One region of the Rhodococcus sp. NPDC003318 genome, then DNA from elsewhere that is predicted to be linked to it. Evidence: riboswitches for the same ligand, from Rfam matches in the RefSeq annotation. Region 1 holds a riboswitch; the other holds the start of a gene.

What was found. Region 1 has a riboswitch for thiamine pyrophosphate ahead of thiO (glycine oxidase ThiO). Riboswitches for the same ligand answer to the same signal wherever they lie in the genome.
Region 2: linked by a shared signal. The riboswitch ahead of ACFYVR_RS14670 (purine-cytosine permease family protein) and the one ahead of thiO (glycine oxidase ThiO) in region 1 are both predicted to bind thiamine pyrophosphate.

Annotation. Positions count from the first base shown of each region.
Region 1 covers NZ_JBIAOU010000013.1:120,049-134,406, forward strand. Annotated here, with positions in the region: gene thiC (phosphomethylpyrimidine synthase ThiC) at 1-751, shown strand, start outside; gene thiD (bifunctional hydroxymethylpyrimidine kinase/phosphomethylpyrimidine kinase) at 763-1,629, shown strand; gene ACFYVR_RS19705 (hypothetical protein) at 1,617-1,802, opposite strand; gene ACFYVR_RS19710 (ABC transporter permease) at 1,903-2,697, opposite strand; gene ACFYVR_RS19715 (ABC transporter ATP-binding protein) at 2,697-3,632, opposite strand; gene ppk2 (polyphosphate kinase 2) at 3,733-4,689, opposite strand; gene ACFYVR_RS19725 (thiazole synthase) at 4,823-5,578, opposite strand; gene thiS (sulfur carrier protein ThiS) at 5,586-5,801, opposite strand; gene thiO (glycine oxidase ThiO) at 5,801-6,910, opposite strand; TPP riboswitch at 6,907-7,018, opposite strand; gene thiE (thiamine phosphate synthase) at 7,046-7,756, shown strand; gene ACFYVR_RS19745 (NUDIX domain-containing protein) at 7,784-8,656, opposite strand; gene ACFYVR_RS19750 (hypothetical protein) at 8,814-10,145, shown strand; gene ACFYVR_RS19755 (glutamate ABC transporter substrate-binding protein) at 10,172-11,131, shown strand; gene ACFYVR_RS19760 (tetratricopeptide repeat protein) at 11,140-13,503, shown strand; gene ACFYVR_RS19765 (acetate kinase) at 13,634-14,358, opposite strand, start outside.
Region 2 covers NZ_JBIAOU010000008.1:993-15,350, forward strand. Annotated here, with positions in the region: gene ACFYVR_RS14635 (class I SAM-dependent methyltransferase) at 1-402, opposite strand, end outside; gene ACFYVR_RS14640 (class I SAM-dependent methyltransferase) at 410-1,396, opposite strand; gene ACFYVR_RS14645 (enoyl-CoA hydratase/isomerase family protein) at 1,494-2,273, opposite strand; gene ACFYVR_RS14650 (NUDIX hydrolase) at 2,283-3,089, opposite strand; gene ACFYVR_RS14655 (ABC transporter ATP-binding protein) at 3,139-3,969, opposite strand; gene ACFYVR_RS14660 (hypothetical protein) at 4,026-4,640, opposite strand; gene ACFYVR_RS14665 (TenA family protein) at 4,637-5,242, opposite strand; gene ACFYVR_RS14670 (purine-cytosine permease family protein) at 5,239-6,588, opposite strand; TPP riboswitch at 6,580-6,690, opposite strand; partial or broken gene ACFYVR_RS14675 (ABC transporter permease) at 6,890-7,683, shown strand; gene ACFYVR_RS14680 (ABC transporter ATP-binding protein) at 7,697-8,437, shown strand; gene ACFYVR_RS14685 (ABC transporter substrate-binding protein) at 8,466-9,482, shown strand; gene ACFYVR_RS14690 (peptidyl-tRNA hydrolase) at 9,504-10,271, opposite strand; gene serB (phosphoserine phosphatase SerB) at 10,268-11,506, opposite strand; gene ctaD (cytochrome c oxidase subunit I) at 11,644-13,374, opposite strand; gene ACFYVR_RS14705 (DUF427 domain-containing protein) at 13,543-14,358, opposite strand.

The DNA.
Region 1 (14,358 bases):
CTCGCTCGGCGACGGACTGCGTCCCGGGTCGATCGCGGATGCCAACGACGAGGCCCAGTTCGCCGAACTGCGCACCCTCGGCGAACTCACCACGATCGCGAAATCACATGGCGTGCAGGTGATGATCGAGGGACCGGGCCACGTGCCGATGCACAAGATCGTCGAGAACGTGCGACTCGAGGAGGAGTGGTGCGAGGAGGCGCCGTTCTACACCCTCGGACCGCTCGCCACCGACATCGCGCCCGCCTACGACCACATCACGTCGGCGATCGGTGCCGCGATGATCGCCCAGGCCGGGACCGCGATGCTCTGCTACGTCACCCCGAAAGAGCATCTGGGACTGCCGAACCGGGACGACGTGAAGGTCGGCGTCATCGCGTACAAGATCGCCGCGCACGCGGCGGACCTGGCCAAGGGCCACCCCCGGGCGCAGGAACGTGACGACGCGCTGTCGACGGCGCGCTTCGAGTTCCGCTGGCACGACCAGTTCGCGCTGTCGCTCGACCCGGACACCGCCCGCGAGTACCACGACGAGACGCTGCCCGCCGAGCCGGCGAAGACCGCGCACTTCTGCTCGATGTGCGGCCCGAAGTTCTGCTCGATGCGCATCTCGGCGGACGTCCGCGCCTACGCGGAGGAGCACGGGCTCACCGACGCGGTGGCGTTGGAGGCGGGCATGGCGGAGAAGTCCGCGGAGTTCGCGGGCAGCGGAAGCCAGGTGTACCTGCCCGTCGTTCCCACGGGTCGTTAGGCTCACCGGTTGTGAAGCTGCTGCCGCTGACCCCCGATGGTCAGACTCCCGTTCGCGTCCTCACCATCGCCGGAACCGACTCCGGCGGCGGTGCGGGCATCCAGGCCGATTCGCGCACGATGGCGCTGCTCGGCGTGCACGCCTGCGTCGCGGTCGCGGCCGTGACCGTACAGAACTCGGTGGGGGTCAGCGGTTTTCACGAGATTCCGCCGCAGGTGGTCGCGGACCAGGTGCGGTGCGTCGTCGAGGACATCGGGGTGAGCGCCGCGAAGACCGGGATGCTGGCGTCGACCGCGATCATCGAGTCGGTCGCGCAGGTGTGCGGCGAGGTCGGCATCGGCCGGGGCACCCCGGTGCCGCTGGTCGTCGATCCGGTGTGCGCGTCGATGCACGGTGATCCGCTCCTGCACGAGGAGGCCCTGGACGCGGTCCGGCACACGCTGATCCCGCTGGCGTCGCTCGTCACCCCGAATCTCGACGAGGTCCGGCTGATCACCGGCATCGAGGTGGTCGACGACGCGACGGCGCGGCGGGCGGCGGAGGCGCTGCACGGACTGGGTGCGCAGTGGGCACTGGTCAAGGGCGGGCATCTGCGCACGTCGACCGAGTCGACGGACCTGCTGTTCGACGGGGAGCGTTTCCACGAGTTCACCAGTCCCCGCATCGACACCGGCAACGACCACGGCGGCGGCGACACCCTCGCCGCGTCGATCGCGTCCGCCCTCGCGCACGGGTACCCGATGCCCGACGCCGTCGAGTTCGGGAAGCAGTGGGTCACGCGCTGCCTCGCCGCGTCGTACGACCTCGGGGCGGGGCACGGGCCCGTCTCCCCGCTGTGGCGCCTGCACACGGACGCCGCGGACGGTCAGCGCGAATAGTCCCTGAAGGTCATCACGGCACCGACCAGGATCACCATGGCAGCGACGAGGTAGACCGCGATCCGGAACCAGTAGGGACCGACCCCGTAGTAGTTCACGGCGAACGCGCCGAGCATCGAGGCCAGGATCAGAACGATTCCGTAGAAGGGTGTTCGCTGTTCCCGATCAACCATGCATCCAGTGTCCGCGCGCGACGGGCGGGTGGCAATGGGGCGCCTACGGCGCAGTGGTGCACTTTCGGATGCTCCGGCATCCGGAAGTGCACCACTGCCGTCAGGCATCCCGGCGGTTGACGACGTACAGCGACGCCCCGAACACGATCGCGACGAATACCGCGAAGTACACCAGGCTCCCCCACGGACCCCAGTGCCAGTCGATGCCCTGGTCGGAGCCGAGGAAGTGGTTGGCGTTCGCGAACGGCAGGAACGGCTGGATCTCCCGCCCGACCTTGCCGAACAGGCCGAACAGCGACTCGATCAGCAGCGGCCACAACAGCAGCAGGGTGATCGCACCCGCCGACTGCCGCACCAGCGAGCCGACCCCGACCGCCAGCGCGACGCACAGCAGCGCGTAGATCGGCACGCCGTAGATCGCCCGCCAGGCCTCCGCGCCGGAGAGCGTCAGCAAAGCGCCGGCCTCGCTGCCGGCGGCGGCCTTCGCGATGGCGTACGCACCGAAGGTGAGCACGAACGTCAGCACCGCACCGAAGATCCCGATCAGCGCGGCCTTCGTCACCAGCACGGAGTCGCGCTTCGGCACGGCCTGGAAGGTGGTGCGGATGATCCCGAACCGGTATTCGCTGGTCACGGCGAGTGCGGCCATGATCATCAGGACGAGCACACCGAATCCGGTGACGCCGCCGACGGAGTCGGCCAGGGTCGGTAGGAACGGGTCGACGCCCGGAGTCTCGCCCCTCGCGATCTGGTCGTTGTACGCGTTCAGGCTCACCTTCGCGGTCAGGCCGATGACGGCGGCGAGACCGAGACCGAGCACGATGATCGCGACGGTGCACCACCACGGCGACTTCGTCGAGGTGAGTTTGATTCGCTCCGCTGCCACGACACCCATCAGAGCGCCCCTCCCATCACGTCGGTGTGGTACTGCACGTCGTCACCGGTCATCTTCATGAACGCGTCCTCGAGCGATCCGCGTTTCGCCGACAGCTCGTGCAGGACGATGCCGTGACCGCCGGCGATCTGCCCGACCGCGTCGGTGGTGGTGCCCCGCACGATCAGGGCGGCGCTGCCGTCCTCGCCCTGGCCGTCGGCCTCGACCGCGAGACCCTGCGCGACGAGCGCGGTCTGCAGCGCGTCCAGTTGCGGGCTGCGCACACGCACCGACGCTTCGGAGGACCGGTCGACGAATTCCTTGACGGGCGAATCGGATACGAGTCGCCCGCGGCCGATCACGACGAGATGGTCGGCGGTCAGGGCCATCTCGGACAGCAGGTGACTCGACACCAGGACGGTGCGGCCCTCCGCGGCGAGTCGCTGCATGAACTTGCGGATCCAGACGATGCCCTCGGGGTCGAGGCCGTTGACCGGCTCGTCGAAGAGCAGCACCTTCGGGTCGCCGAGCAGCGCGCCCGCCAGCCCGAGCCGCTGCGACATACCGAGCGAGAATCCGCCCGCCCGCTTCCCGGCGACCTCGGTCAGACCCACGATCCGCAGCACCTCGTCGACGCGGGAGGACGGAATCCCGTTGGACGCGGCCATCCACTGCAGGTGCGCTTTCGCGGAGCGGTTGGGGTGCACCCACTTCGCGTCGAGCAGTGCGCCCACGGTGCGCAGCGGTTGGCTCAGGTCACGGTACGCCGTGCCGTCGATCAGCGCGGTGCCCGCGGTCGGCCGGTCCAGGCCGAGGATCATCCGCATGGTGGTCGACTTGCCTGCGCCGTTGGGCCCGAGGAATCCGGTGACGATTCCGGGCCGGACGGTGAAGGTCAGATCGTCCACCGCCTTGACGTCCCCGAAGGTCTTGGTCAGTCCCCTCACTTCAATCATGACCGCCAGCATTCCGGAAAAATCGGGCGCGCACATTTTTCGCAGGTCGCGCGCCGTGTCGTCTCGGCGAGCGACGCGAACGGCCCCTGGGTCGGTGCGTCTACCGCACCTGACCGTTACCGCTCGGCGTGCCCGGTACCGGAGCGGGGATGCGGGGGAACTTGCTCGTCGGGTCCTCACCCTCGTCGTAGACGGTCTGCGGCGGACCGATCAGCAGCGGATCCGGGTGCCCGACGATCTTGGGGTCCTTGCCGGTGTAGTCGAACTTCGCCAGTACCCAGCGCATCGCCTCGAGCCGGGCCCGCTTCTTGTCGTTGGACTTGACGATCGTCCACGGCGCGTGCGGGGTGTCGGTGTAGAACAGCATGTTCTCCTTGGCCTCGGTGTAGGCGTCCCACTTGTCGAGGCTCGCGAGGTCGGTCGGCGAGAGCTTCCACTGCTTGACCGGGTCGGTGCTGCGGGCCACGAACCGGGCGTGCTGCTCCTCGCGCCCGACCGAGAACCAGAACTTCACCAGGTGAATGCCCGACTGCACCAGCATCCGTTCGAATTCCGGTGCGGAGCGGGTGAATTCGAGGTACTCGGTGGGTGAGCAGTAACCCATGACCCGCTCGACCCCGGCGCGGTTGTACCAGGACCGGTCCATCAGCACGATCTCCCCGCCCGCGGGCAGGTGTGCGACGTACCGCTGGAAGTACCACTGGGTGCGTTCGCGTTCGGTCGGTTTCTCGAGCGCCATCACGCGGGCGCCGCGAGGGTTGAGGTGTTCGGTGAACCGTTTGATCGCGCCACCCTTGCCCGCCGCGTCCCGGCCTTCGAAGATGATGACGATCTTCTCGTCGTTCTCCTTGACCCACGCCTGCAGCTTCAGCAGTTCGATCTGCAGCGCCCGCTTGCGGTGCTCGTACTGACGCCGCGTCATCTTCTTGTCGTACGGGTAGCCGTGCCGCCACGGCGCCTCCGGCCCGTCGTCGGGCCGGGCACGCCCCGACTTGCGCAGCAACTCGCCGATCTCGTCGATCTCCGGCGTGACGTCGATGGTCTCGGGTGCGGCCAGCTCGAATGCGCCCGGTTCCCGACCGGCGCCGTCGCTGCCACTGTGCTGATCGCTCACGTGGTCGAGCCTACCGCCGCGCGGCCCTCCCGGCAGGGCTCCACGGTCACGAAAACCGACCGGCTCGCGGTGCGCCCTACAGTTCCGGTGAGGACGCCTGCGCCCAGAACCGCTTCGGTATCCGGCCCGCCAACCGTGCCTGTCGACCGCCCGCGACGGCCGACGCCATCGCGGACGCCATCAGCACCGGATTCTTCGCCCGGGTGACCGCGGTGGCCAGCAGCACCGCGTCGCAGCCGAGTTCCATCGCGAGCGCCGCGTCGCTGGCGGTGCCGATGCCGGCGTCGAGGATAACCGGAACCCCGGCCGCGTCGACGATCATCTCGATGTTGTGCGGATTGCAGATCCCGAGCCCGGTCCCGATCGGCGCACCCAGCGGCATCACCGCGGCACAACCGACGTCCTCGAGCCGCTTGGCGAGCACCGGGTCGTCGGTCGTGTACGGCAGCACGGTGAACCCGTCGTCGACCAGTTGTTCCGCGGCACTGACGAGTTCGATGGCGTCGGGCAGCAGGGTGCGGTCGTCCGCGATGACCTCGAGCTTGACCCAGTCGGTCTCGAGTGCCTCCCGCGCGAGCTGCGCCGTCAGCACCGCCTCCGCCGCCCCGCGGCAGCCGGCGGTGTTCGGCAGCGGCGCGATGTCCAACCGTCGCAACAGGTCGAGCACCCCGGTGCCGCCCGCGGCGTCGACGCGGCGCATCGCGACCGTGGTCAGTTCGGTGCCGGACGCGACCAGCGCCTCCTCGAGCACCGTCAGGTTCGCGGCACCGCCGGTGCCCATGATCAGACGCGACCCGAACACCCGGCCCGCGATCGTCAGCTTGTCGGCCACGCTGCCCTCAGCCACCCTGCACCGCCGTGAGAATCTCGATCTCCCAACCCTTCTCGACGGTCCGGTCCCACGACGCCCGCGGGAACACCGCCCCGTCCACAGCGACCGCGATGCCCTTCTGCGGCAGTCCGAGGTGTTCGAGCAACTGCGCGACCGTCAATTCCTCGGACAGCTGATGGTCCTCGCCGTTGACGGTGATCCCGATGTTCACCCTGTTCGTCATCATTTCCTCACTGGTGCGTCGGCATTCGCGTGCACTGCTGCGTCGGCACTCGTGTGCCGAAACCGGTCGGGTCGGCTCGCCGCCGCCTCCGGAAGGTCGGTGCCGGACAGCGCGGCGACCACCGCGTCCGCGCTCAGCGGGGTCAGCAGGATGCCGTTGCGTCCGTGCCCGGTCGCCACCACCACCCGCTCCGACACCCGGCCCAGGATCGGCAGGTTGTCCGGGCTCATCGGCCGCAGCCCGGCGGCCGTCTCGTACAGCTCGTACTCGCCGATGCTCGGCATCAGCGTCTGCGCGTCCGTGATCAGGTCCCGGACCCCGGCGACGGTGACCGCGGTGTCGTCCCCGGACTCGTGCTGGGTGGCGCCGACCACCAGTCCGTCCCCGCGCGGCACCAGGTAGACGGGACGGCCGTGGACGCTGGCGCGGATCGTCCGGGTCGGCGCGGGCGCGACACCCGGCCGGTGACGCAGCCGCAGCACCTCGCCCTTGACGGGACGGACCGGCAGCCCCGGCCACAGCCGCGTGGACGCCGTCCCGGCGGCGATCACGACCTGGTCGGCGGGCAGTGCCTCGACGTCGGCGACGGTCTCCGCGACGAAGCGCACACCGGCCGCCTCGCCCGCCGACCGCAGGCCCCGCACCAGCGCGCGGTTGTCGACGGCGAACTCGGCGGCGGCGAGCAACGCCAGCCGGACGGTCGGGGCCAGCGACGGTTCCGCTTCCCGGATCTGCGCCCGGGTGAGCAGGTCGAGCCGGTAGCCGCGGCCGTCCAGCCACTCGGCGACGGTGCGCAGGTCCGACGCGTCGGCGGCGTCCAGGGCGACGGTCATCGAACTCTGGGACGTGAACAGCGTCTCGCCCGTCGCCCGTTCGAGTTCCGTCCCGAACTCCGGCCACCGGTCCAGCGACGCCGCACCCACGGCGAGGACGTCGTCCTCACCGGGCCAGCCCTCGGACAGCGGTGCCAGCATGCCCCCGGCCACCCAGGACGCACCCGACCCCACGCGCGGGTCGTACACGGTCGCGGCCCACCCGGATCGGGCGGCGCGCCACGCGACCGCGAGTCCGATCACGCCGCCGCCGACCACCGCAACGGTTCTGCTCACCACTCCACCTCACTCCCTGCGCCGGCATGATCCGGGTCAGGTCTGACGGTCGGGGCCCGCGTGCCCCCTCTCAGCCCCGCGTCCGCCGGGACTCCCGTGTCACTTTCGATCACTCAAGAGACTACCGTTGGACGGGTGCCCACCTCGCATGCCGGTCCACGCCCGACGCCGCGTGAGCGTCTCGCCACTGCGCGCCTCTACCTCTGCACCGACGCCCGCCGCGAACGCGGCGACCTCGCGAAGTTCGCGGACGCCGCACTGTCCGGCGGCGTCGACATCATCCAGCTCCGGGACAAGGGGTCGGCGGGCGAACGCGAGTTCGGCCGGCTCGAGGCCCGGGAGGAACTGGCGGCGCTCGCCGAACTGTCCGCGGTGTGCCGCAGGCACGGGGCGCTGCTCGCCGTCAACGACCGCGCCGACCTCGCGCTCGCGGCCGGTGCCGACGTCCTGCACCTCGGGCAGGGCGACCTGCCGGTGCACTACGCACGTCGCGTCGTCGGGCCGGACGTCGTGATCGGCCGCTCCACCGGGAGCCGGGCCCAGGCCCAGCTCGCCGCGATCGAGGACGGGGTCGACTACTTCGCCTCCGGACCGGTGTGGGCGACCCCGACGAAGCCCGGCCGGGCCGCGTCCGGGCTCGACCTGATCCGTCAGGTGTCCGAGTCCCAGCCGACGATGCCGTGGTTCGCGATCGGCGGCATCGACGAGCAGCGGCTGCCGGAGGTCCTCGGCGCGGGCGGGACCCGGATCGTCGTCGTGCGGGCCATCACCGAGGCCCGTGACCCGCAGGCCGCGGCGCGTTCCCTCGCGGACGCCCTGGACCGCAACGCCGCCGCCACGGCCTGACCGCCCGGGGTCGGTCGCCGTCGACCCTCAGCCCAGCCAGGACAGGACGGTCGACGGCGACAGCCGCAGCACCGTGTCGGGCAGCCGGTCCCGCAGTTCGCGGTCGGCGGTGACCACCGCGGTCAGCTCCTCGACGATGCCGGCGAGGGTGGTGCCGATCCCCGCGCCGCCGGCCAGCTGCGCGAGGGCGTCGTCGCCGCTGCCGGCCGCGACGTGGACGGGTACCCGCGTGTCCACCCCGGCGACGGCGGCGGCCTGTCCCTCGAGGACGGCTTCGACACGGGGCAGCCATCCGAAGCCGCCGTCGGGGAGTTCGATCGTGCGCGGCACGGTGGCGGCCAGTTCGGCGAGCAGCCGGCCCGTCGCGACGGCGCGGTCACGCCACCAGCCGTCGGGCCGCGACCCGAGGACGTTGGCGGTGTCGAGGAGCAGACGGATCGGAGTGGCGCGCAGGGTGGGCCAACTGGCCGCGAAGCCGGGGTGCAGCGGCAGGTCGGTGACCCGGTCCTCGGGTACCCAGCGCAGCTCGGTGCTCTCGCCGTTCGGCACCGTGCGCAGCCTGGTGTCGGCGTCCGCGACGACGGTCGTGTAGGTCCAGTCGCCGCTGCCCGCGCGGGCGGTGACCCGCTCGGCCCGCACCCGCAGGAGGTCGGCGGCGATCCCGGCCTCCTCCTCCGCCTCCCGGACTGCGGCGTGGGTGGTGGTCTCGTGGGAGTCGCGGGCACCGCCCGGCAGCGCCCACGTTCCGCCCTGGTGGCTCCAGGCCGCACGGTGCTGGAGCAGCACCGCCGATCCCCCGTCGGGCGCGGGCGCACGAAGCAACAGCCCGGCTGCACCGAACCGTCCCCAGTAGCGACTGCCGTCCCCGCTCGTCGCCCAGCCGTCCCCGTCACCGCGCATCGACTTCGCTCACCCATCCGTGTTCCACCGGCCTCACGCCGTACGTGAGACGAACCATGTGCCCTCGAAGATAGCCAGTCACGGAACCCGAAGCGCGTTTACTGCTTATATGCTGCCCTCTGTCAGCCGATCGAGCCAGATGCGAAGGGATCCGCGGGTGGTTGTTCGGGTGGTCCCGTCGACGCAGCCGCCCGGTGCCGTGTCCGGCGGCGAGCCGACTGCCGCGACCCGGATCCGCTCGTTCCTGCGCACCACTCCGGCCCGGATGACGGCGCTCGGGGCCGGCCTGATCGCGGCGGCGATCGTCTCCGGTGCGGTCGCCGCGATCCAGGTGGCGGACCGGCAACAGACGCTCGACCTCCTGCACGCCGAGGTCGAGCCGCGCGCGTACGCGGCGCAGGACCTCTACAGCGCCCTGTCCATCGCCGACGCCTCCGCGACGACGGCCTTCATCTCGGGCGGCGTCGAACCGCCGGCGGTGCGGGACCGCTACACGCAGGCGATCGGGGAGGCGTCCGCGGACCTGGTCGACGCGGCCGCCGGCCTCGAGCACTCCGACGCGCTCTCGCGTGATCTGCTCGCCCAGTTGTCGGCGGGCATTCCCGTGTACACCGGTCTGGTCGAGACGGCGCGCACCAACAACCGGGACGGGCATCCGGTCGGGTCGGCGTACCTGAGTGAGGCGTCGGCGCTGATGCAGGCGACGCTGCTGCCGCTGGCCGAACGGTTGCACACCGTGCAGACGGCACTGGTGGTGCGGATCCAGAACGAGTTCGCGACCCCGCCGTGGCCGGCGATCGCCCTGTTGATCGTGACGCTGGCCGCGCTGGTGGCGGCGCAGGTGCTGCTCGCCCGGTGGACGCGGCGCAGGATCAGTCTCGGCGTCGTGCTGGCGTCGCTGGCGGTGGCGTCGTCGCTGGGTTGGCTGGTGATCGCCGGGCTGCTGTCGGCGTCCGCGACGGGTCGGGCGCTGGACGAGGGGGCCCGGCCGTTGAGCGATCTGACGACCGGGCGGATCCTGGCGCAGCAGGCGCGCGCCGACGAGACCCTCGGGCTGGTGCGTCGCGACTTCACCGGCCGCTACGACACCCAGTTCCGGGAGCATCTCGCCGCCCTCGGGACGGTGCTGGACGACTACGCGCGGGACGATCATGCAGCAGCGGCGGGCGAGGTCGCGGACGCCGAGCAGGCGCGTACCGCCTGGGCGGACGCGCACCGGCGACTGATGGCGCTCCTCGGGCGCGGCGACTGGGCCGGTGCGTCCGTCGTCGCGATCGGCCCGTCCGTGACGGACTCGGCCGCGCTGTACGCCGTCGCCGACGCGAAACTCACCGACGCGATCGAGCGGACCCGGACCGAACTGCGCGGCGGAGTGGAGCGCGCGGTGGGGACCCTGACCGCCCTGGCACCGGGCACACTGGTGTTGGCGGCGATTGCGGTCGCGGGGGTCGTGATCGGTTTCTGGCCACGACTGCGGGAGTACCAGTGAGGCGGCACGGACGGGAGCGCAGGCACCTGCGGGGATCGGTGGTGGCGTTGGTCGCCGTGGCCGCGGTCGCCGGATGCGCCACGACGTCGCCGCCCGCCGAGCCCGCGCACACCGTCTACACCGATCCACCGCTGCCCGCGGGGGCGGCGGTCGCGCCGCCGCCCGCGGAGTCGGCTCCGCCCGAGGACTGCGGCGATCCGACCGCGAGCCTGCGACCGTTGCCGCCGAGCACCGCGGCCCCCACGCCGACGCTCGACCGGATCCGGGCCCGCGGCCGGATGGTCGTCGGAATCGACACCAGCAGCAATCTGTTCAGCTTCCGGGATCCGGCGACGGGGATGATCGCGGGCTTCGACGTCGACATCGCCCGCGAGGTGACTCGCGACCTGCTCGGCGACCCCGGCCGCATCGAGTTCCGTGTGCTGTCCTCGGCGGATCGTGTTCGGGCACTGACCGATCGGACGGTGGACGTGGTCGTCAAGACGATGACCATCACCTGTGAGCGGCGCACCCAGGTCGCGTTCTCCACCGTGTACTTCGAGGCGCAGCAGCGGGTGCTGGCGATGAAGCAGTCGGGGATCCGCGACGCCAGCGACCTCGCCGGACGGCGGGTGTGCGCGGCCGCGGGAACCACGTCGCTGCAACGGATCCAGCAGGTGGAGCCGGAGGCGACGGTGCTGACGGTCCCCAACTGGGCCGACTGCCTGGTGGTGCTCCAGCAGCGTCAGGTCGAGGCCGTGACCTCCGACGACTCCATCCTCGCGGGCCTGGCCACCCAGGACCCGAATCTCGAACTCGTCGGGCCGAGTCTGAGTTCCGAGCCGTACGGCGTCGGCGTCAATCTGGCCGACTCCGACCTGGTGCGTCAGGTGAACGGCACACTCGACCGGATCCGCGCCGACGGCACCTGGCAGCAGATCCACGACCGCTGGCTCGGGACCTTCGGGCCCACTCCGCCGCCCCCGACCCCCCACTACGAGGACTGAGCTCGCCGATGACCGACACTCCGGACCGGGACGACGCGGCACCGGACGCGCCGGATCCGCGCGCACCGCAGCCGACCCTGGCCGCTCGCCCCGCGCGGACCGAACCCGGCACACCGGAGACGGCGACCACCGCGGCCGGTGCCACGTCCGCCGCGTCGGGTGGTTCGGCGCGCAGCAGCGGGCGTCGCAGTCGCACGCAACGCTCCCGCACCACCACACGACGCCGCATCGGCGCCGGGCTCGTCGAGGTCCCGGCCGTGCCGATGCCGGACCCGAGGACGGCGGTGATGACGGAACCCGTTGTCGCCGAACGAAAACGATTCTGCTGGAAATGCGGCGAGCCGGTGGGCCGCAGCGGTCCGTCCGGCGCCGGAGCGCCCTCGGGCACCTGCCCCTCCTGTGGCGCCGCGTTCGACTTCGCGCCCCGTCTCGCGGTCGGTGACATCGTCGCAGGCCAGTACGAGGTCCAGGGCTGCATCGCGCACGGCGGGCTCGGGTGGATCTACCTCGCCGTCGACCGCAACGTCAGCGACCGGTGGGTGGTGCTCAAGGGTCTGCTGCACTCCGGGGACGCCGAGGCGCAGGCGGTCGCGTTGGCCGAGCGTCAGTTCCTCGCCGAGGTCGAACACCCGAGCATCGTGAAGATCTTCAACTTCGTCGAGCATCCGCAGCCGGACGGCGTCGGCTACATCGTGATGGAGTTCGTCGGCGGCCGCTCGCTGCGGGACCTGCTGCGGGGCCGCGGATCCGAGCGGATGCCGGTCGAGCAGGCCATCGCGTTCGTGCTGGAGGTGCTGCCCGCGTTGGAGCACCTGCACTCGATCGGCCTGGCGTACAACGATCTCAAGCCGGAGAACATCATGGTCACCGACGACCAGGTCAAGCTGATCGACCTCGGTGCGGTGGCCGGGATCGAGGACTTCGGGTACCTGTACGGCACTCCCGGCTACCAGGCGCCGGAAATCGTCCGGACGGGACCGACCGTCGCCAGCGACATCTACACCGTCGGCCGCACCCTCGCCGTCCTGTGCCTGAACATGCCGTCGGAGCGGGGTCGCTACCGGGACGGCATCCCCACCCCGCAGGACGCCCCGCTGCTGGCGGAGTACGAGTCGCTGTACCGATTCCTGCTGCGCGCCACCGATCCCGACCCGGACCACCGGTTCCCGAGCGCTGCTGCCGCGGCCGGGCAGCTCACCGGGGTACTGCGCGAGGTACTCGCGCAGCAGAGCGGAGTGGAGCGGGCCGGGCTGTCGGAGGTGTTCAGTCCCGGCCGCACCGTGTTCGGCACGGACTGGGCGGTGGGCGCCACCGACGTGTACCTCAGCGGACGCGCGCAGGACAGCGCGATCACGGCTCACGATGTCGTTGCCGCGCTGTCGGTTCCGCTCGTCGACCCGAACGATCCGAGCGCGCCGCTGCTGGCCGCGACGGTGCACGCCGAGCCGGAGCAGACCCTGGAGGCGATCAGGCGCGCCCGCGCCAACGGGCTCGAGCGGACGGTGGACGGCAGTCCCGGCTCGGCCACGGAGATCGCGCTGGCCGAGGTGCGGACCCTGCTCGACCTCGACGAGGGCGAGGCGGCGGGACGGGTCCTCGCGACGATCACCCCGGCGACGGGCGGCAACTGGCGCGTCGACTGGTACCGCGGCATGGTCGCGCTCCTCGCCGGTGAGTACGAGGACGCGGTCGCCTGTTTCGACGTGACGCTGGCGGCCCTGCCCGGGGAGATCGCGCCGAAGCTGGCGCTGGCCGCGACCGCCGAACTGATCCTCGAATTCTGGGACACCGACCACCCCGGGCAGTGGCGGTCCTTCGCGGAGAAGTACTACCGCGTCGTCTGGCGCACCGACCGCGGGGTGGTCAGTGCGGCCTTCGGACTGTCCCGTCAGCTCGCCGACCGGGGCGACACCGCGGGCGCGGTCGCGGCCCTCGACCAGATCCCGCCGACGTCCCGGCTGTTCACCGTCGCGCAGATGACGGCGGCGCTGACGCGGCTGTCCGGGGCACCGATCCCGGAGCTGGAGGAGGACGCGATCCGGGACGCCGCCCGCCGCGTCGCCCTGCTGCCCGCCGACGAGGGCCGGGCACTGCAGATGCGCACCCTCGTTCTCGGTGTGGCGCTCGACTGGGTGCGGGCCCGCCCCGTCCCGCGCACCGAATCCGGTGGCCGCGTCCCGCGCGCCGAGTCCGCCGGCCGCGCGCCGAGTCCGGACGGCGGACCGATCCTCGGTGTCCCGTTCACCGAACGCGGCCTGCGCACCGGCACCGAGGCGGCTCTGCGGGCGCTGGCCCGCGCGACCGACGACCCGCTGCACCGCTACACCCTCGTCGACACCGCGAACCGGATCCGCCCGCGCACCTGGCGCTGACCGTCACCCCGACCGGCCGTGCGAGAACCCCTGTGCACACCCCCGTTGGGCCGCGCACACGGCCTCTGCGCGCCGAGTACCCGTGTGCACGGGACGATCCCCGTGTGCACAGGGGTTTTCGCGAGACGCGCTACGCCGCGAACTCCCGGGCGAACCGCGCGATCGCCAGCTCCTCGTTGGTGGGGACGACGAGCACGGTGACGGCGGAGTCGTCGGTGGACACGACGCGCGGTTCGTGGCTGCGGACGGCGTTGCGGTCGGCGTCGATCTCGATGCCGAGGCGGGTCAGCCCCGCCAGCGCGTCGGCGCGGACGTCGGGGGCGTTCTCCCCCACCCCGGCGGTGAACGTGATGGTGTCCGCGCCACCGAGGCTCAGGTGGTAGGCGCCGATGTACCGGCGCAGGCGGTGGATGTAGACGTCGTAGGCCAGTGCGGCGTCGGCGTCGCCGGCCTCGATCAGCCTGCGCAGTTCCCGGAAGTCGTTGACGCCGCTGAGCCCCTTGAGGCCGGACCGCCGGTTGAGCAGGTCGTCGATCTGGTCGACGTCGAGGCCGGCGCTGCGCCGCAGGTGCATGACGATCCCCGGATCGATGTCGCCGCTGCGGGTCCCCATCACCAGCCCCTCGAGCGGTGTCAGCCCCATCGAGGTGTCGACGGCCCGGCCGCCCGCGACGGCCGACGCCGACGCGCCGTTGCCGAGGTGCAGCACGATCTGGTTCAGCTCGCCGAGGTCGCGGCCGAGGAACTCGGCCACCCGGGCGGACACGAACTGGTGGGAGGTGCCGTGGAATCCGTAGCGGCGCACATTGTGTCGGCGCGCGACGTCCCGGTCGAGCGCATACGTCCGCGCCGGCG
Region 2 (14,358 bases), on a different contig from region 1:
TCGTTTCGCCATCGCCAGCCGGACAGGATCCAGGTCGCTGCCGAGCACCACGCCCGCAACCCCGACCAGCGCCGACAGTTCCGCACCGATCGAGCAGGTGACGTCGTGGACGTTGCGGCCGGCCAGCCGCACGGCGCGGCGCGCCGCCACGATCGACGGGGTGGCCTGCTGCAGCGCGTCGTCGGTGAGCAGCCAGTCCCGGCCGTCGAGTTTGCCCTCCGCCCGGCGGCGCAGCAGCACCGTTTCGACGAGGGCGCCGGAGCGGTCACCGAAACGCGCACGCACCCGGCCGATGTCGGCCAGATGCGTGCGCGCGGACAGCTCGAGACGCCCCACTTCGGCGAGGTCGTCGACGGCCGTCGTCAGGTACCGGACGTCGTCCGTGGTGAAGTCGTATCCCACCGGAGGGTCAGGACTCCTTGTCGCCCGGCTTCACACCGGTGATCATCGCGTTGTAGAAGAACCCCTTCGGAACGAACCGCTTCATCACGTTCTCGTCGAGCCAGCTCAGGGCCTTCCAGCCGCCGAACGCGAACTTGGCCCAGTTCCAACCCAGTTTGCCCTCCGGCACCGCGGCCTCGAAGGTGCGCACCGGCCAGCCGAGCATCGCCGCGGTGAACTCCTCGCTCGCGGCGTGCACGTGCACCGCGCCGGCCGAGCGGGCCATTCTCTCGAGATCGGCGGGATCGAAGGTGTGGATGTCGACGACCGCCTCGAGCGCGGCGGCCCGGGACGACTCGTCGAGTTCGGCCTGCGGGCGACGCCATCCCTGCAGCGGGCCCAGCTTGGTGACATTGGTGGTCACGTACCAGGTGGCCCGGCTGAGCCAGCGCGCGTAGAAGTCGCCGACTGTGGTCGGCTCACCGGCGAAGACGAATCGTCCGCCGGGCTTGAGCACGCGGATCACCTCGCGCAGCGACTGCTCGACGTCCGGGATGTGGTGCAGCACGGCGTGACCGACCACGAGGTCGAACGTGTTGTCGTCGTACGGGATCCGCTCGGCGTCGGCGACACGACCGTCGACGGGAAGCCCGAGGCCCTCGGCGTTGCGCAGCGCGACCTTGACCATGCCGGGCGAGAGGTCCGTCACCGATCCGGTGCCGGCGACGCCACCCTGCATCAGGTTCAGGAGGAAGAACCCGGTGCCGCAACCGAGTTCGAGGGCACGCTCGTAGGGAAGCGGCTGGTCCCCGGCGACCGCGTCGAAGCGTCCGCGTGCGTACTCGATGCAGCGCTCGTCGTAGGAGATGGACCACTTGTCGTCGTAGGTCTCCGCCTCCCAGTCGTGGTAGAGCACCTGAGCGAGCTTGGTGTCCTTGAGCGCGGCCTCGACCTCTTCGGCGGTGGCGTGCGGGTTCGGCGCGGGATCGACACCGTCATTCGGGCTTGCAGTCATGGGGGGAGCCTACCCGGTGGTCAGGAATGAACAAGTTCTAGTTTTGGACGAAAGTGTCCCGGGAGGAGTGCCCGCGCACCCACCCGGGACACCGCTGTCACCTGCCGACGAACTTCGCCTTGCCGGGGCCGTTCTCGATGAACGACGCCATGCCGATCGCGCGGTCCTCGGTGGCGAACAACGCCGCGAACTGCGCCGCCTCGATCTTCAGCCCGGTGTTCAGGTCGGTGTCGAGACCCTGATCGATCGACGCCTTCGCCGCCGCGAGGGCCCGCGACGCACCCCCCACGAACTTCGACGCCCACGCCCGAGCTGCGTTGTACACCTCGTCCGGCGCGACCATCTCGTCGACCAGACCGATCGCGAGTGCCTCCTCGGCGCCGACGAACCGGCCGGTGAAGACCATGTCCTTCGCCTTCGCCGGACCGATCAGCCGGGCGAGTCGCTGGGTGCCGCCACCACCGGGGATGACACCGAGCAGCACCTCGGGAACACCGAGCTTCGCGTTGTCGCCCGCGATGCGACGGTCCGCACCGAGCGCGATCTCGAGGCCGCCACCGAGCGCGTAGCCGCTGATCGCGGCGACGGTCGGCTTCGGGATCTCCGCGATCGAACCGAGCGCCGACTGCAGTTCACCGGCGACCGGCGCCATCTCGGCGAACGTCATGTCCGCCATTTCCTTGATGTCCGCACCGGCCGCGAAGACCTTCTCGCCGCCGTAGACGATGACCGCGTCGACCTCGTCGTCGACCGTGGCCTCCCGGGCCGCGGCGCGCAACTCCTCCTGCAACTGACGGTTCAGCGCGTTCATCGGAGGACGACTCAGGCGAATGGTGCCGATGCCGTCGGAAACGTCGAAGGTTACGAACTCAGCCATACCCGCAGGCTACCGGTTACTCCAGGGATGGATCCCGGCACCGTAGTAGGGGTCCTGCCCCGGGAACCGCACCCGCCGCTGTCCGTCCTCCTGGTACAACGTCGGCAGAATGACCGGAATCTCCGGCTCGGCCGCGAGGACCTCGGCGACCGAACCGAACTCCGCGATCGACCGCAGCTGGGTCCACGTCGGCGGCAGCAGCAGCGTCCGTCCCTCCCGCCAGTCGGCGATCGCCTCCTCCGGCGTCTGCCACCCGGCGGAAGCCGCCTCCGAGGTCGCGCCGTCGGCGGTCTGCCCCGCCGGGGCAGCGGCGACGAAGAAACGGGTGTCGTACCGGCGGTGCTCGCCGGTCGGGGTCACCCAGTTGGCCCACGGCCGCAGCAGATCCGCGCGCAGGACCAGTCCCTCCCGGGCGAGGAAGTCGCTGAACGAGTACTCGCGGGCCTCGAGTTGCTTGCGGGCCGTGGCGTAACTGGACGTGTCGGAGACGACGGTGTCGGCGGTCGGACCGGCGAGCAGCACGCCGCACTCCTCGAACGTCTCGCGCACCGCTGCACACACCAGCGCCTTCGCGCGGGCCTCGTCGACACCGAACCGCCCCGCCCACCACGACACCGGCGCGCCGGCCCAGGCGATGTCGGCGCTCGCGTCCTGAGGGTCCACCCCGCCGCCGGGAAAGACGGTCATGCCGGCGGCGAATGCCATCCCACCGACCCGGTGCAGCAGGAACACCTCCGGCCCGGGCACGCCGTCTCGGACGAGGATGACGGTGGACGCGTCCTTGACCGCGAAGTCGGGGTGCAGTTCGTGTGCCATGTGACGCAACATACGCCGTGGGCCGCCGACGGCCCGTGCCCCCCTCCGCTCAGCGGCGGTGCTGACCGGGAAGCCGGGTGCGGCGGGCGAAGAAACGACCGTCGACGTGATCGAGCGAAATGGCCTGACTGAATGCCGTCGTCAGGTTCTCGGCCGTGATCACGTCGTCGATCAGACCCTGCGAGACCACCTCACCCTCCCTGAGCAGGAGCGCGTGGGTGAAGCCCGGCGGAATCTCCTCGACGTGGTGCGTGATCAGCACGGTCGCGGGAGCATCCGGATCCGCCGCCAGGTCGGCGAGCCGGGCGACGAGCTCCTCGCGGCCACCGAGGTCGAGTCCGGCGGCCGGCTCGTCGAGCAGCAGCAACTCGGGATCCGTCATCAATGCGCGCGCGATGAGGACCCGCTTGCGCTCGCCCTCGGACAGGGTGCCGTAGGTGCGGTCGGCGAGATGCTCGGCGCCGATGCTCTCGAGGATCTCCACCGCGCGCGTGGTGTCCATGTCCTCGTAACGTTCCCGCCAGCGACCGAGGACGGCGTAACCGGCGGACACGACCAGGTCCTTGACGAGTTCGTCGGCGGGCACGCGGTGCGCGAGCGCCGACGACGACAACCCGATCCGCGGTTTGAGTTCGTTGACGTCGACGCGGCCGAGCGTCTCGCCGAGCAGGTTCGCGTTGCCCGACGTCGGGTACACCTCGCCGGCGGCGATGCGCAGCAACGAGGTCTTGCCGGCGCCGTTGGGGCCGAGCACGACCCACTTCTCGTCGAGCTCCACCTTCCAGGTCACCGGACCCACCAGGGTCACTCCACCGCGGCGGATCAGAACGTCGTCGAAGTCGATGAGCAGATCGGGATCAGGTTCGGACACGGCAGCCATCATTCCGCACGAGCGTTGCGTCCGTGCAACGGGATCCGGCCGCGTGTCGGACGCGATCACACCAGCGCGTCCCAGAACCGCTGCTCGAAGACGACGACGCGGCCGAACGCGAGCCGCTGCGCGGCGGAGGGCTCCCCGTCGCCGAGCAGTGCACCCAGATCATCGACGTAGGTCGCGAACGGCGGCGCGCTCCAGTTGTCGATGAACTCGCGGTAGCGCGATCCCGCCTCCCGCGCGCGGGTGCGGACGGTGGTCCACGCGTCCAGGTACGCCTTCTCGACGCCGTAGAGCACGGCGGACGCAACCTCGTAGCCGTCGTGCAGGCTCGCCATCATGAACGACGTGTACGCCAGGCAGCCCGCGCTCGGAGTGTGACCGTCCCTGTCGAGCCCGCGGCGTTCGAGTTCCGCCCGGAACAGCCCGAGTTCCGGTGTCAGCGCGGTGATACCACCGGCGAGCACGTCCCGCGACGGCTCGTCGGGGGCGAGGGTCAGCACGCCGGCGAGGAACCGCCGGAACTCGACGACGAACACGTGGTCCTCGAGCAGCCACCGGTCGAATGCCGCCTCCGGCAGGATGCCGTCCGCGGTGGCGAGCACGAACGGGTGCTCGGTCATCGCCCGCCACCGGTCCGCCTCCCCCGCGAGCAACGACTCCGCCGCCGCGCTCACCGCGCGTCCCAGAACGCGAGCTCGTGTCGCATCGCCGTCATGAACGCCTCCTCCGCGACCGCCTCGTCGGGGGCCGCCTCGTCCAGCATCTCGGCGCACCGCTGCGCCAACGCCGCGAACCCCGGGTCCGCGTAGGTGTCGACCCACCGTCGGAAGCGCGGGTCGGCGGGCGGGTTCGCGGCGAGCGCGACCCCCAGTTCCGAGTACCCCCACATGCACGGCAGCAGCGCCGCCAGTCCGCGGCCGTAGTCGGCGGCGGCATCGATCAGGAACTCCGTGTACGCGACGCACTGCGGACTCTTCACCGCGGCGTCGAAGTCGGCGCCGAACGGCTCGGACAGCTCACGGTGCAGGCTCAGCTCCTCGTGCAGTGTCGAGTGCGCCAGGTCCACCAGGTAGCCGAGGTGTCCGTCCGGCGCCTGCCACGCGAGCCGCACGAACACCCGGGTGTAGTCGAGCAGGTACAGGTAGTCCTGTTCGAGCCAGCCGCGGAACGCCGCGGGATCCAGGTCGCCGCAGGCGATGCCCGTCACCGTCGGGTGCGCCAGCTGCTCGATCAGCAGGGGCCGGCCCTTCTCCTGCAGACGCGCCGAAAGACTCACGCCCGCACCGTCTTACGCGACCCCACCAGTCCGATCAGCAGGGTCAGCACTCCCGCGACGAGCAGCGCGGCCACCGACGCCGACCAGCCCGTCGACGGAATCCCCAGCGACGACTGGAGATTCGTCCACCACTGCGTCCAGCCGGAACCGAAGCCGGTGAAGTACGTCGGCGTCACCAACTGGTAGACGACGAACCCGAACACCCACGGCACCAACATCACCCAGCGCGTCGGTGCGTGCGCGGACACGTCCCACGTGCCCCGGCGAATCAGGTAGAACGCCGCGAGGAAGGTCCCCGTCAACGGCACGAACACGGCGCCGATCAGGAACAGGAACGGCTCGTAGCTGTACGCGTCGACCGTCAGCGCCAGCAGCGTCGCGACGACACCGACACCGATCACGAGGTACCGCCGGTCCAGCGACGGCCGCAGGTTCTGCGCACTGATCGCGGTCGAGTAGATGTTGGCGAACGCCTCGTCGACCTCGTCGACGAGCAGGATCAGCAGGGCCACACCGGCCAGGGGCAGCACCAGCAGGCTGCCGATGATGTCGAAGCCGGGCTCGAGCCCGAACGCGACGAACGCGAGGACACCGAGGGTGAAGAAGGCGATCGTCGCGCCGCCGTACCCCACGGTGGCGCCGAAGAACGCGGCCCGTGGCGACCGGGAGTGCCGGGCGTAGTCGGCCGCCAGCGGCACCCAGGAGATCGGCATCGCGATCACCAGGTCGACGCTGGTCCAGAAGCCGGCGAAGGTGCCGTCGGTGAGCGACGGCAGATCCTTCATCAGGACGTTCACCAGCAGGTACGCGGTCGACGCCAGCGCCGCCCACACCGCGTAGCGGGCGAGGATCTTCACCACCCGCAGCGGGTACAGTGCCATCACCGTCGCGAGCACACCGGCGACGAGGACGAACGGCCACCGCTGCCAGTCCGTCAGCCGCGCCGCGGCTTCCGCGATCACGAACACCTCGAACGTCGCCCACCCGACGCACTGCACGAGGTTGATCACCGTCGGCAACGCCGACAGCCGTGCGCCGAGCAACCCGCGCATCATCACCATGGCGGGGGCGCCGACCGAGGCACCCGCGGCCGCGCACAATCCGAGCAGGGTGGATCCGACCAGGGCGCCGACCACGACGGCCAGCAACGTCGCCAGCAGCGACTGCCCCGGCAGGACCGCGAAGGTCGCGGCGACCGGGAGCAGGAGTGAGATCCCGAGATTGCCCCAGAGTCCGACCTGCGCACCGAAACCGAGGGTGCGGGCGGGGACGGTGTCGAGGGTGAGGGACGGCTCGGCGGCTTCGGCCGGTGCGGGCCCCGATGGATGTGACGGTGCGACGGACATCGCGCTGCTCCCTACGCCGGAATGACCCGGATCAGGTGAGACGGTCGGAGCAGCCGTGCTCCCTCTCAGCCCGACGACGCTCGGGCTCCCGCGCTGGATGGACGAGGCCCACCTTAGGACGCGGGGTCGTCTCGATCCAAGCCGACCCCGGCAATCGAAATAATCACCGTGATCGCAAACCTTCCGCGACCGGCCCTCCCTGGGCAGGATGGCGCCCTGTTCCACCGCCCGGTGGGCTGCCGGAAACGAAGGGTTGAATGTCCGTGACGACTACCGCCGAAGCGGATGCCCCGCCACCTCTGTGAACACACGGGGCAAACCCGGCAACGCCGTCGCGTTCTACCGACGTCGCGGAGTGCTCCGATCGCTCGCCCCACTCACACTGCTCATCCTGTGGCAGATCGGCAGCCAGAGCGGCGTGCTGTCGGAGCGGATCCTGCCCGCGCCGTCGGTGATCCTCGAAGCCGGCCTGGAGGTCCTCGAGTCGGGGGCGCTCGCCGACGCCCTCGTCGTCTCCGGTCAGCGCGTCCTACTCGGATTCCTGCTCGGCGCCGCCCTCGGCATCGGATTCGGTGTCGTCGCAGGCATCGGCCGAATCGGCGAATACGTCGTCGACCCACCACTGCAGATGCTGCGCACCGTACCCCTGTTCGGCCTGATCCCCCTGTTCATCATCTGGTTCGGTATCGGCGAAGAGCCGAAGGTCTACCTCATCGCGCTCGGCGTCGCATTCCCGCTGTACCTCAACACGTTCTCCGGCATCAGGCAGCTCGATCCGAAACTGCTCGAACTGGGCCGAGTACTGCGCCTGAGCCGCACCGAACGGCTCCGCCGCCTCGTCGTCCCCGGTGCGCTCCCCCTGATCCTCGTCGGCCTCCGACAGAGCCTGGGCATCGCCTGGCTGTCCCTGATCGTCGCCGAACAGATCAACGCCAGCGAGGGCCTCGGCTACATCTGAACAACGCCCGCGAGTTCCTCCGCACCGACATCGTCATCTTCGGCCTGCTGGTGTACGGACTGCTCGGACTGATCACCGACGCGCTCGTCCGCTGGCTCGAAGTGTGGGCGCTGCGATGGCGTCCCGGCGTCCTGTGAAGGAGTACGACAGATGAGCCACACCCTCGACGAGTCCACCATCGCGACGGCACCCGCGGCCCGAGTGACCGGACTGCGCAAAAGCTTCCACGGCCGAGTCGTCCTCGACGGGATCGACCTGGAAATCCCCCGCGGCCAGATCTTCGCGCTCCTCGGCCGCAGCGGCTCGGGCAAGTCGACACTGCTGCGCGCCCTCGCTGGACTGTCCGACGACCACGAGGGCCACATCACCACCGACGGGCACCCGACGGTCGTGTTCCAAGAACCGCGCCTGGTGCCCTGGCTCGACGTCGCAACCAACGTCGAACTCGGCCTGCCCGACCGCAGACGCCGATCGGGCAGACGCGCCGACGTCGAACGAGTCCTCGACGAGGTCGCGCTCGGCCACCGCCGCGACGCCTGGCCGCTGACGCTCTCCGGCGGCGAAGCGCAGCGAGCGGCACTCGCCCGCGCACTCGTCGCCGAACCGACACTGCTGCTCCTCGACGAACCGTTCGGCGCGCTCGACGCCCTGACCCGGCTGTCAGTCCACGACCTGCTGCTCCGACTGTTCACCGAGCACGGTTTCGGAGTTCTGCTCGTCACCCACGACGTCGCCGAGGCGGTTGCGCTTGCAGACCGCGCATTGGTCCTCGAAGACGGACGCATCGCCCACGAGGTCCCCATCGACCTCCCCCGACCACGCCGCCGCGTCAGCGTCGAGGCCACCGAGTACACCTCGAGACTCCTCGCACTGCTCGGCGTCACCGACTGAGACACGATCACTGGAAAAGAAAGCCCCCATGACACTTCGCATTCTCGGCCGCTCCGGTCGGCGTCGGCTCGCCGCACTTGCGGTGGCCGCGGCCACCGCTCTCGCCCTCACGGCATGCGGCGGATCGGACGGCGACTCCGACAGCGCCGCAGCCCCCACCGGACCGGTCGACCTGTCGGCCGTCACACTCAAGGTCGGTGACCAGAAGGCCACCTCCATCGAGGTGCTGCTGCAGGCCTCCGGTCAGCTCGAGAACCTGCCCTACAAGCTGGAATTCTCCACCTTCACCGCCGGACTCCCCCTCATCGAGGCCGCCAGCGCGGGAGGCATCGACCTCGCACAGACCGGCAACACCCCGGTCATCTTCGGTGCCGCGTCCAAGGCCGACATCAAAATCGTCGGCGCACTCGAGGCCACCGGCAAGGGGGACGCGATCCTCGTCGGCAAGGACTCCACCATCGGATCCGTGGCCGACCTGAAGGGCAAGAAGGTCGCCACCTTCAAGGGCAGCTCCGCCCACGCCAATCTGCTCATGCAGCTGCAGAAGGCCGGCCTCGACCGCACCGACATCGAGACCGTGTTCGTCTCCCCGGCCGACGGATACACCTCCCTGACGAAGGGCGACGTCGATGCCTGGGCCACCTGGGATCCCTACACCGCGATCGCGGAGAAGGAATCCGGAGCCCGTGTGATCGCCACCGCCGACGAGGCCGCCAACGGCTACAACTTCTGGGCCGCATCCGATCAGGCACTCGCCGACCCCTCCCGGACAGCCGCGATCGAGGACTTCCTCACGCGCTACGCAGCGGCCACCGCCTGGTCCGAGCAGAACCTCGACGAATGGTCCGCCAAGTACGCCGAACTGACCTCGATCAGCCCGGACGCCTCACGTACCACGTGGACCCGCTCGATCAAGCAGCCGATCACCCTCAGCGACGACGTCATCGCATCCGAGCAGGAGATCGCCGACGCCTTCACCGAGGCCGGGGAACTGCCCGGCAAGGTCGATTTCGCCGCGGCGGTCGACAAGCGCTTCGACAGCTGACGTCCCGCGTGCCCGCCGCGATCAGGTCGCGGCGGGCACGTTCGGCGTTGCGATCACCGTCATCGAGCCCGGCGCGACCTCGGTGAACCCGGCGTCGCGGACGGCGACCGCACGGCCGGCGTCCACCAGCCCGACCAGACGCGCCCACGTCGGCGCGTCCGCGTCACGCACCGAGCAGCGGTAGCCCGCCGACGCCCAGGCCTGCGCCTGCGCCGCCGACATCGCTCCGGCCAGCAGCATCGCCGCATGCCCGACCTGCGCCGCCGCCTTGCCCACCGTCATGCCGAGTTCGGCGTTCAGCCACAGCACCGGCAATCCCGGTTCCGGTTCACCAGGCTCGTCGTGGTCGAGGTCGGTGCCGCCGATCTGAAGTTTGCGGACGCGCTGATCGAGGGCGCCGACGCGTCCGGGCACGAAGGCGCGCGCCTGCGCACCGTCCACCTCGACCGTCACCCCGTCGACGTCCTGCACGGCCGTCCACTGGGCACCCCTGGCGCGTCGCGCCACCTTGCGGATCCGTGCGCCCGTCCACGCCAGATAGTTGTCCCGCCACGGCCCCGGCTCGCCGTCGGTTCCCTCCCCGACCCGCGGATCGAGGCACAGTGCCACCGTCGCCGCCGCGGCCGCCTCGAGAACCTCGGTCCGGGCCGGAGGCTCCGTCTTCGGGATGTGCAGCACCAGCGGCATCGCCAGCACCAGAGCGGGATCGTCCGGATCGGCGCGGTGGCCGTATCCGGCCGCCAACACCGCGTGCCGGGCCGCGAAGCCCGCATCCGGACCGGTGGTCACAGCGGGACCCGGCGCACCAGTCCGTCGACGGCGTCGGCTGCCTCGACCTCGTCACGGGTCACGCCGAGCACGAACAGCACCGCGTCGAGGAACGGGTGCGACAGCGCGGTGTCCGCGACCTCCCGCAGCGCCGGCTTGGCGTTGAACGCCACCCCGAGGCCCGCGGCGTTGAGCATGTCGATGTCGTTGGCGCCGTCGCCGACCGCGACGGTCTGCTCCATCGGCACCCCGACCTGTGCGGCGAACTTGCGCAACGCGACCGCCTTCGCGGCACGGTCCACCACGTCACCGACCACCCGTCCGGTGAGTTTTCCGTCGACGATCTCGAGTGTGTTCGCCTCGACGAAGTCGAGTTCGAGTTCGTGGGCAAGGCCCTCGATGACCTGACGGAACCCGCCGGACACGACACCGCAGTGGTAGCCGAGACGACGCAGGGTGCGGATGGTGGTGCGGGCGCCCGGGGTCAGGGCCAGTGCCTGGCCGACCTCGTCGATCACCGAGGCGTCGAGCCCGGCGAGGGTCGCGACGCGCTGGTGCAGCGACTCGGTGAAGTCGATCTCACCGCGCATCGCGGACTCGGTGACCTCGCGGACCTTGTCCTCGACCCCGGCGTGGGCGGCGAGCATCTCGATCACCTCGCCCTGCACGAGCGTCGAGTCCACGTCGAACACGATGAGCCGCTTGGCGCGACGGGCCAGACCGGCACGCTCGACGGCGATGTCGACGGACTCGACCATCGCCAGCTCCGAGAGCCCGGTGCGCAGTCGCCCGTTCGCCTCGTCGCTGGTGTCGGACGCAGTGACCATCAGTTCGAGGCCCGTCACCGGGTAGTCGGCGACGCCGCGGATGGAGTCGATGTTCGCGCCCTGCTTCGCCAGTTCCCGGGCGATGTGGCTGAACGAACGCGCCGTCACCGGGCTGCCGAGCACGACGACGGCGTGCGTGGACGGCGCCGGCCGCTCCGCCGCACCGGCACCGATCTCGACGTCGACGGTCATCCCCACGGTGGCCATCGCGTCCTCGAGCGCCTCCTGCAGCGCCTCCGGGTCGGAGGGGCATTCGACGAGGACGCCGAGGGTCAGCCGACCCCGGATGACGACCTGCTCGACGTCGAGCAGGCTGACCTGGTGCCGGGACAACGCGGCCAGCAGCACCGAGGTGACGCCGGGACGGTCGCGCCCCGTCACCGTGACCAGAACCGTGGTCCCCGACTTCACCGAGGCTTCCGAACCCACCGAGAAACTCCTCCCATCCCGCGGCGACTGCCACGGGTTTCGCCGTCCATTGTGCCAAGAGCGGTTTTCGCAAGCGGAAGGCCCCGCCCGGAACTCGGGCGGGGCCTTCCGCTCATCGCATTGTCATCGTGCGACGCCTAGTGCGCGTCCTCGAGCACGGCGTGCTTGTTGCCGTGTCCGGGGCCGACGTGTGCCTCGGCGCGCATCCGCTCGACCATGTGCGGGTAGTGCAGCTCGAACGCGGGCCGCTCCGACCGGATCCGGGGCAGCTCGGTGAAGTTGTGCCGCGGCGGCGGGCAGCTGGTCGCCCACTCCAGGGAGTTGCCGTAGCCCCACGGGTCGTCGACCGTGACGACCTCGCCGTAGCGGTAGCTCTTGAAGACGTTCCACAGGAACGGCAGCGTCGAGGCACCGAGGATGAACGCGCCGATCGTGGAGATCGTGTTCAGCGTGGTGAACCCGTCGGAGGGCAGGTAGTCGGCGTAGCGCCGCGGCATGCCCTCGTTGCCGAGCCAGTGCTGCACCAGGAACGTGGTGTGGAACCCGATGAACGTGGTCCAGAAGTGCCACTTCGCGAGCCGCTCGTCCATCATCCGGCCGGTCATCTTCGGGAACCAGAAGTAGATGCCGGCGTAGGTGGCGAACACGATGGTGCCGAAGAGCACGTAGTGGAAGTGCGCGACGACGAAGTACGAATCACTGACGTGGAAGTCGAGCGGCGGGCTGGCGAGCAGCACACCGGACAGACCACCGAAGAGGAAGGTCACGATGAAGCCGACCGAGAACAGCATCGGCGACTCGAACGTCAGCTGACCCTTCCACATGGTGCCGATCCAGTTGAAGAACTTCACACCGGTCGGGACCGCGATGAGGAACGTCATGAACGAGAAGAAGGGCAGCAGGATGGCGCCGGTGGCGTACATGTGGTGCGCCCACACCGCGACGGACAGGGCGGCGATGCCCAGGGTGGCGTAGACCAGGCCGCTGTAGCCGAAGATCGGCTTGCGCGAGAAGACCGGGAAGATCTCCGAGACGATGCCGAAGAACGGCAGCGCGATGATGTACACCTCGGGGTGGCCGAAGAACCAGAACAGGTGCTGCCACAGGATGACGCCGCCGTTGGCGGGGTCGAAGATGTGGGCACCGAAGTGACGGTCGACGAACAGGCCGAGCAGCGCGGCGGTCAGCAGCGGGAAGGCGAGCAGGATCAGGACGCTGGTCACCAGGATGTTCCAGGTGAAGATCGGCATCCGGAACATCGTCATACCGGGGGCGCGCAGACAGACCACGGTGGTGATCATGTTGACACCACCGAGGATGGTGCCGAGTCCGCTCACGCCGAGGCCCAGGATCCACATGTCGGCGCCGACACCGGGAGAGTGCAGGGCGTCGGTCAGCGGGCTGTACGCGGTCCACCCGAAGTCAGCGGCGCCACCGGGGGTGATGAAGCCGGCGGTCGCGATGGTGGAACCGAACAGGTACAGCCAGTAGCTGAACGCGTTCAGCCGCGGGAACGCGACGTCGGGTGCACCGATCTGCAGCGGCAGGATGTAGTTCGCGAAACCGAAGACGATCGGGGTCGCGTACATCAGCAGCATGATCGTGCCGTGCATCGTGAACAGCTGGTTGAACTGCTCGTTCGACAGGAACTGCAGACCCGGGACCGCGAGCTCCGAGCGCATCAGCAGTGCCATCAGGCCGCCGATGAGGAAGAACGCGAACGACGTCACCATGTACATGATCCCGAGCACCTTGGGATCGGTCGTGGTGATCATCTTGTAGATGTACGAGCCCTTTGGTCCCAGTCTCGCCGGGAACGGCCGTTTGGCCGTCAGCTCTGGGACTGGCTGGGGCGCTACCGCAGTCACTGATCCTCCTGTTTGTGCCCTTGATCGCTCCGCAGGCTCGCTCAGGACGTCCGGCCCCGGGCTGCGAGGCGAACATCCTCATGGCTTGCGCTCTGACGAATCGTAGACCGTCCCTCCACGATCCGCGGAGTCGGTCCTACCCAGTGTCGTACTTCGCGCCCCGTCAGGTCAGTCGTCGTCCTGTGACCAGGCACGACGCGGACGCGGTTCGGTCACACCGTCGACGGTGAGGTCGAGCCGCTCATGATGGAAGGCGACGAGTCCGGCGACGAGCGGACAGTCCGGAAGCGGGGTCCGGTAGCTCCACGCGATGTCGATTCCGGCGGAGCCGAGGGCCGCCACCGAGTAGTAGGTGGCCTCCCCCTTGTATGGGCACCGGGTGCGCGTACCGCTCTCGATCAGCGGCAGACGAACGTCGTCGCGCGGCAGGTAGTAGCGAGCGGGCAACGTCGTCTCGAACAGCAGAACAGGCCGGCGCGACTCCGCGACCACGAGTCCGTCCAGTCCCAGTCGCACGTGCCGCGACCCCCGGCGAACGTCCACCCGGTGAAACGGATCGCGGGGGTGACCGAACACCGGTTCGTCCTCCTCCATCCAGGAGAACCGATCGAGGTCGAGCAGAAGCACCCCGGACAGGTCCGGGTCGGCCGGCCGGAACGCCGCACCGGCGAGCACCTCGCCGGACGCCACGACGTCGTACGCGGTGCCCTGACAGCTGTGAACGGCGAACGGCGTGCCCGGAAGGATCACGGGAGCCGGCTCCACTGGCGCCGAACGGGTCGGGGACGCCTCGATCTGCACGTGCAGGTCGGACTCGGGTACCGCATAGCCGGGCACGATGCGTCCGGGCTCCCACACCAGCAGCGCGTCCCGGGAATCGGCGACGACCGTCCCGTCGCGCACCGCCCTGATGCGCGGCGCTGCCGGGTGATGCCGCAGGTCCCCGACCGCTTTCCCCAGGACCTGACTCATCGGGACAGCCAT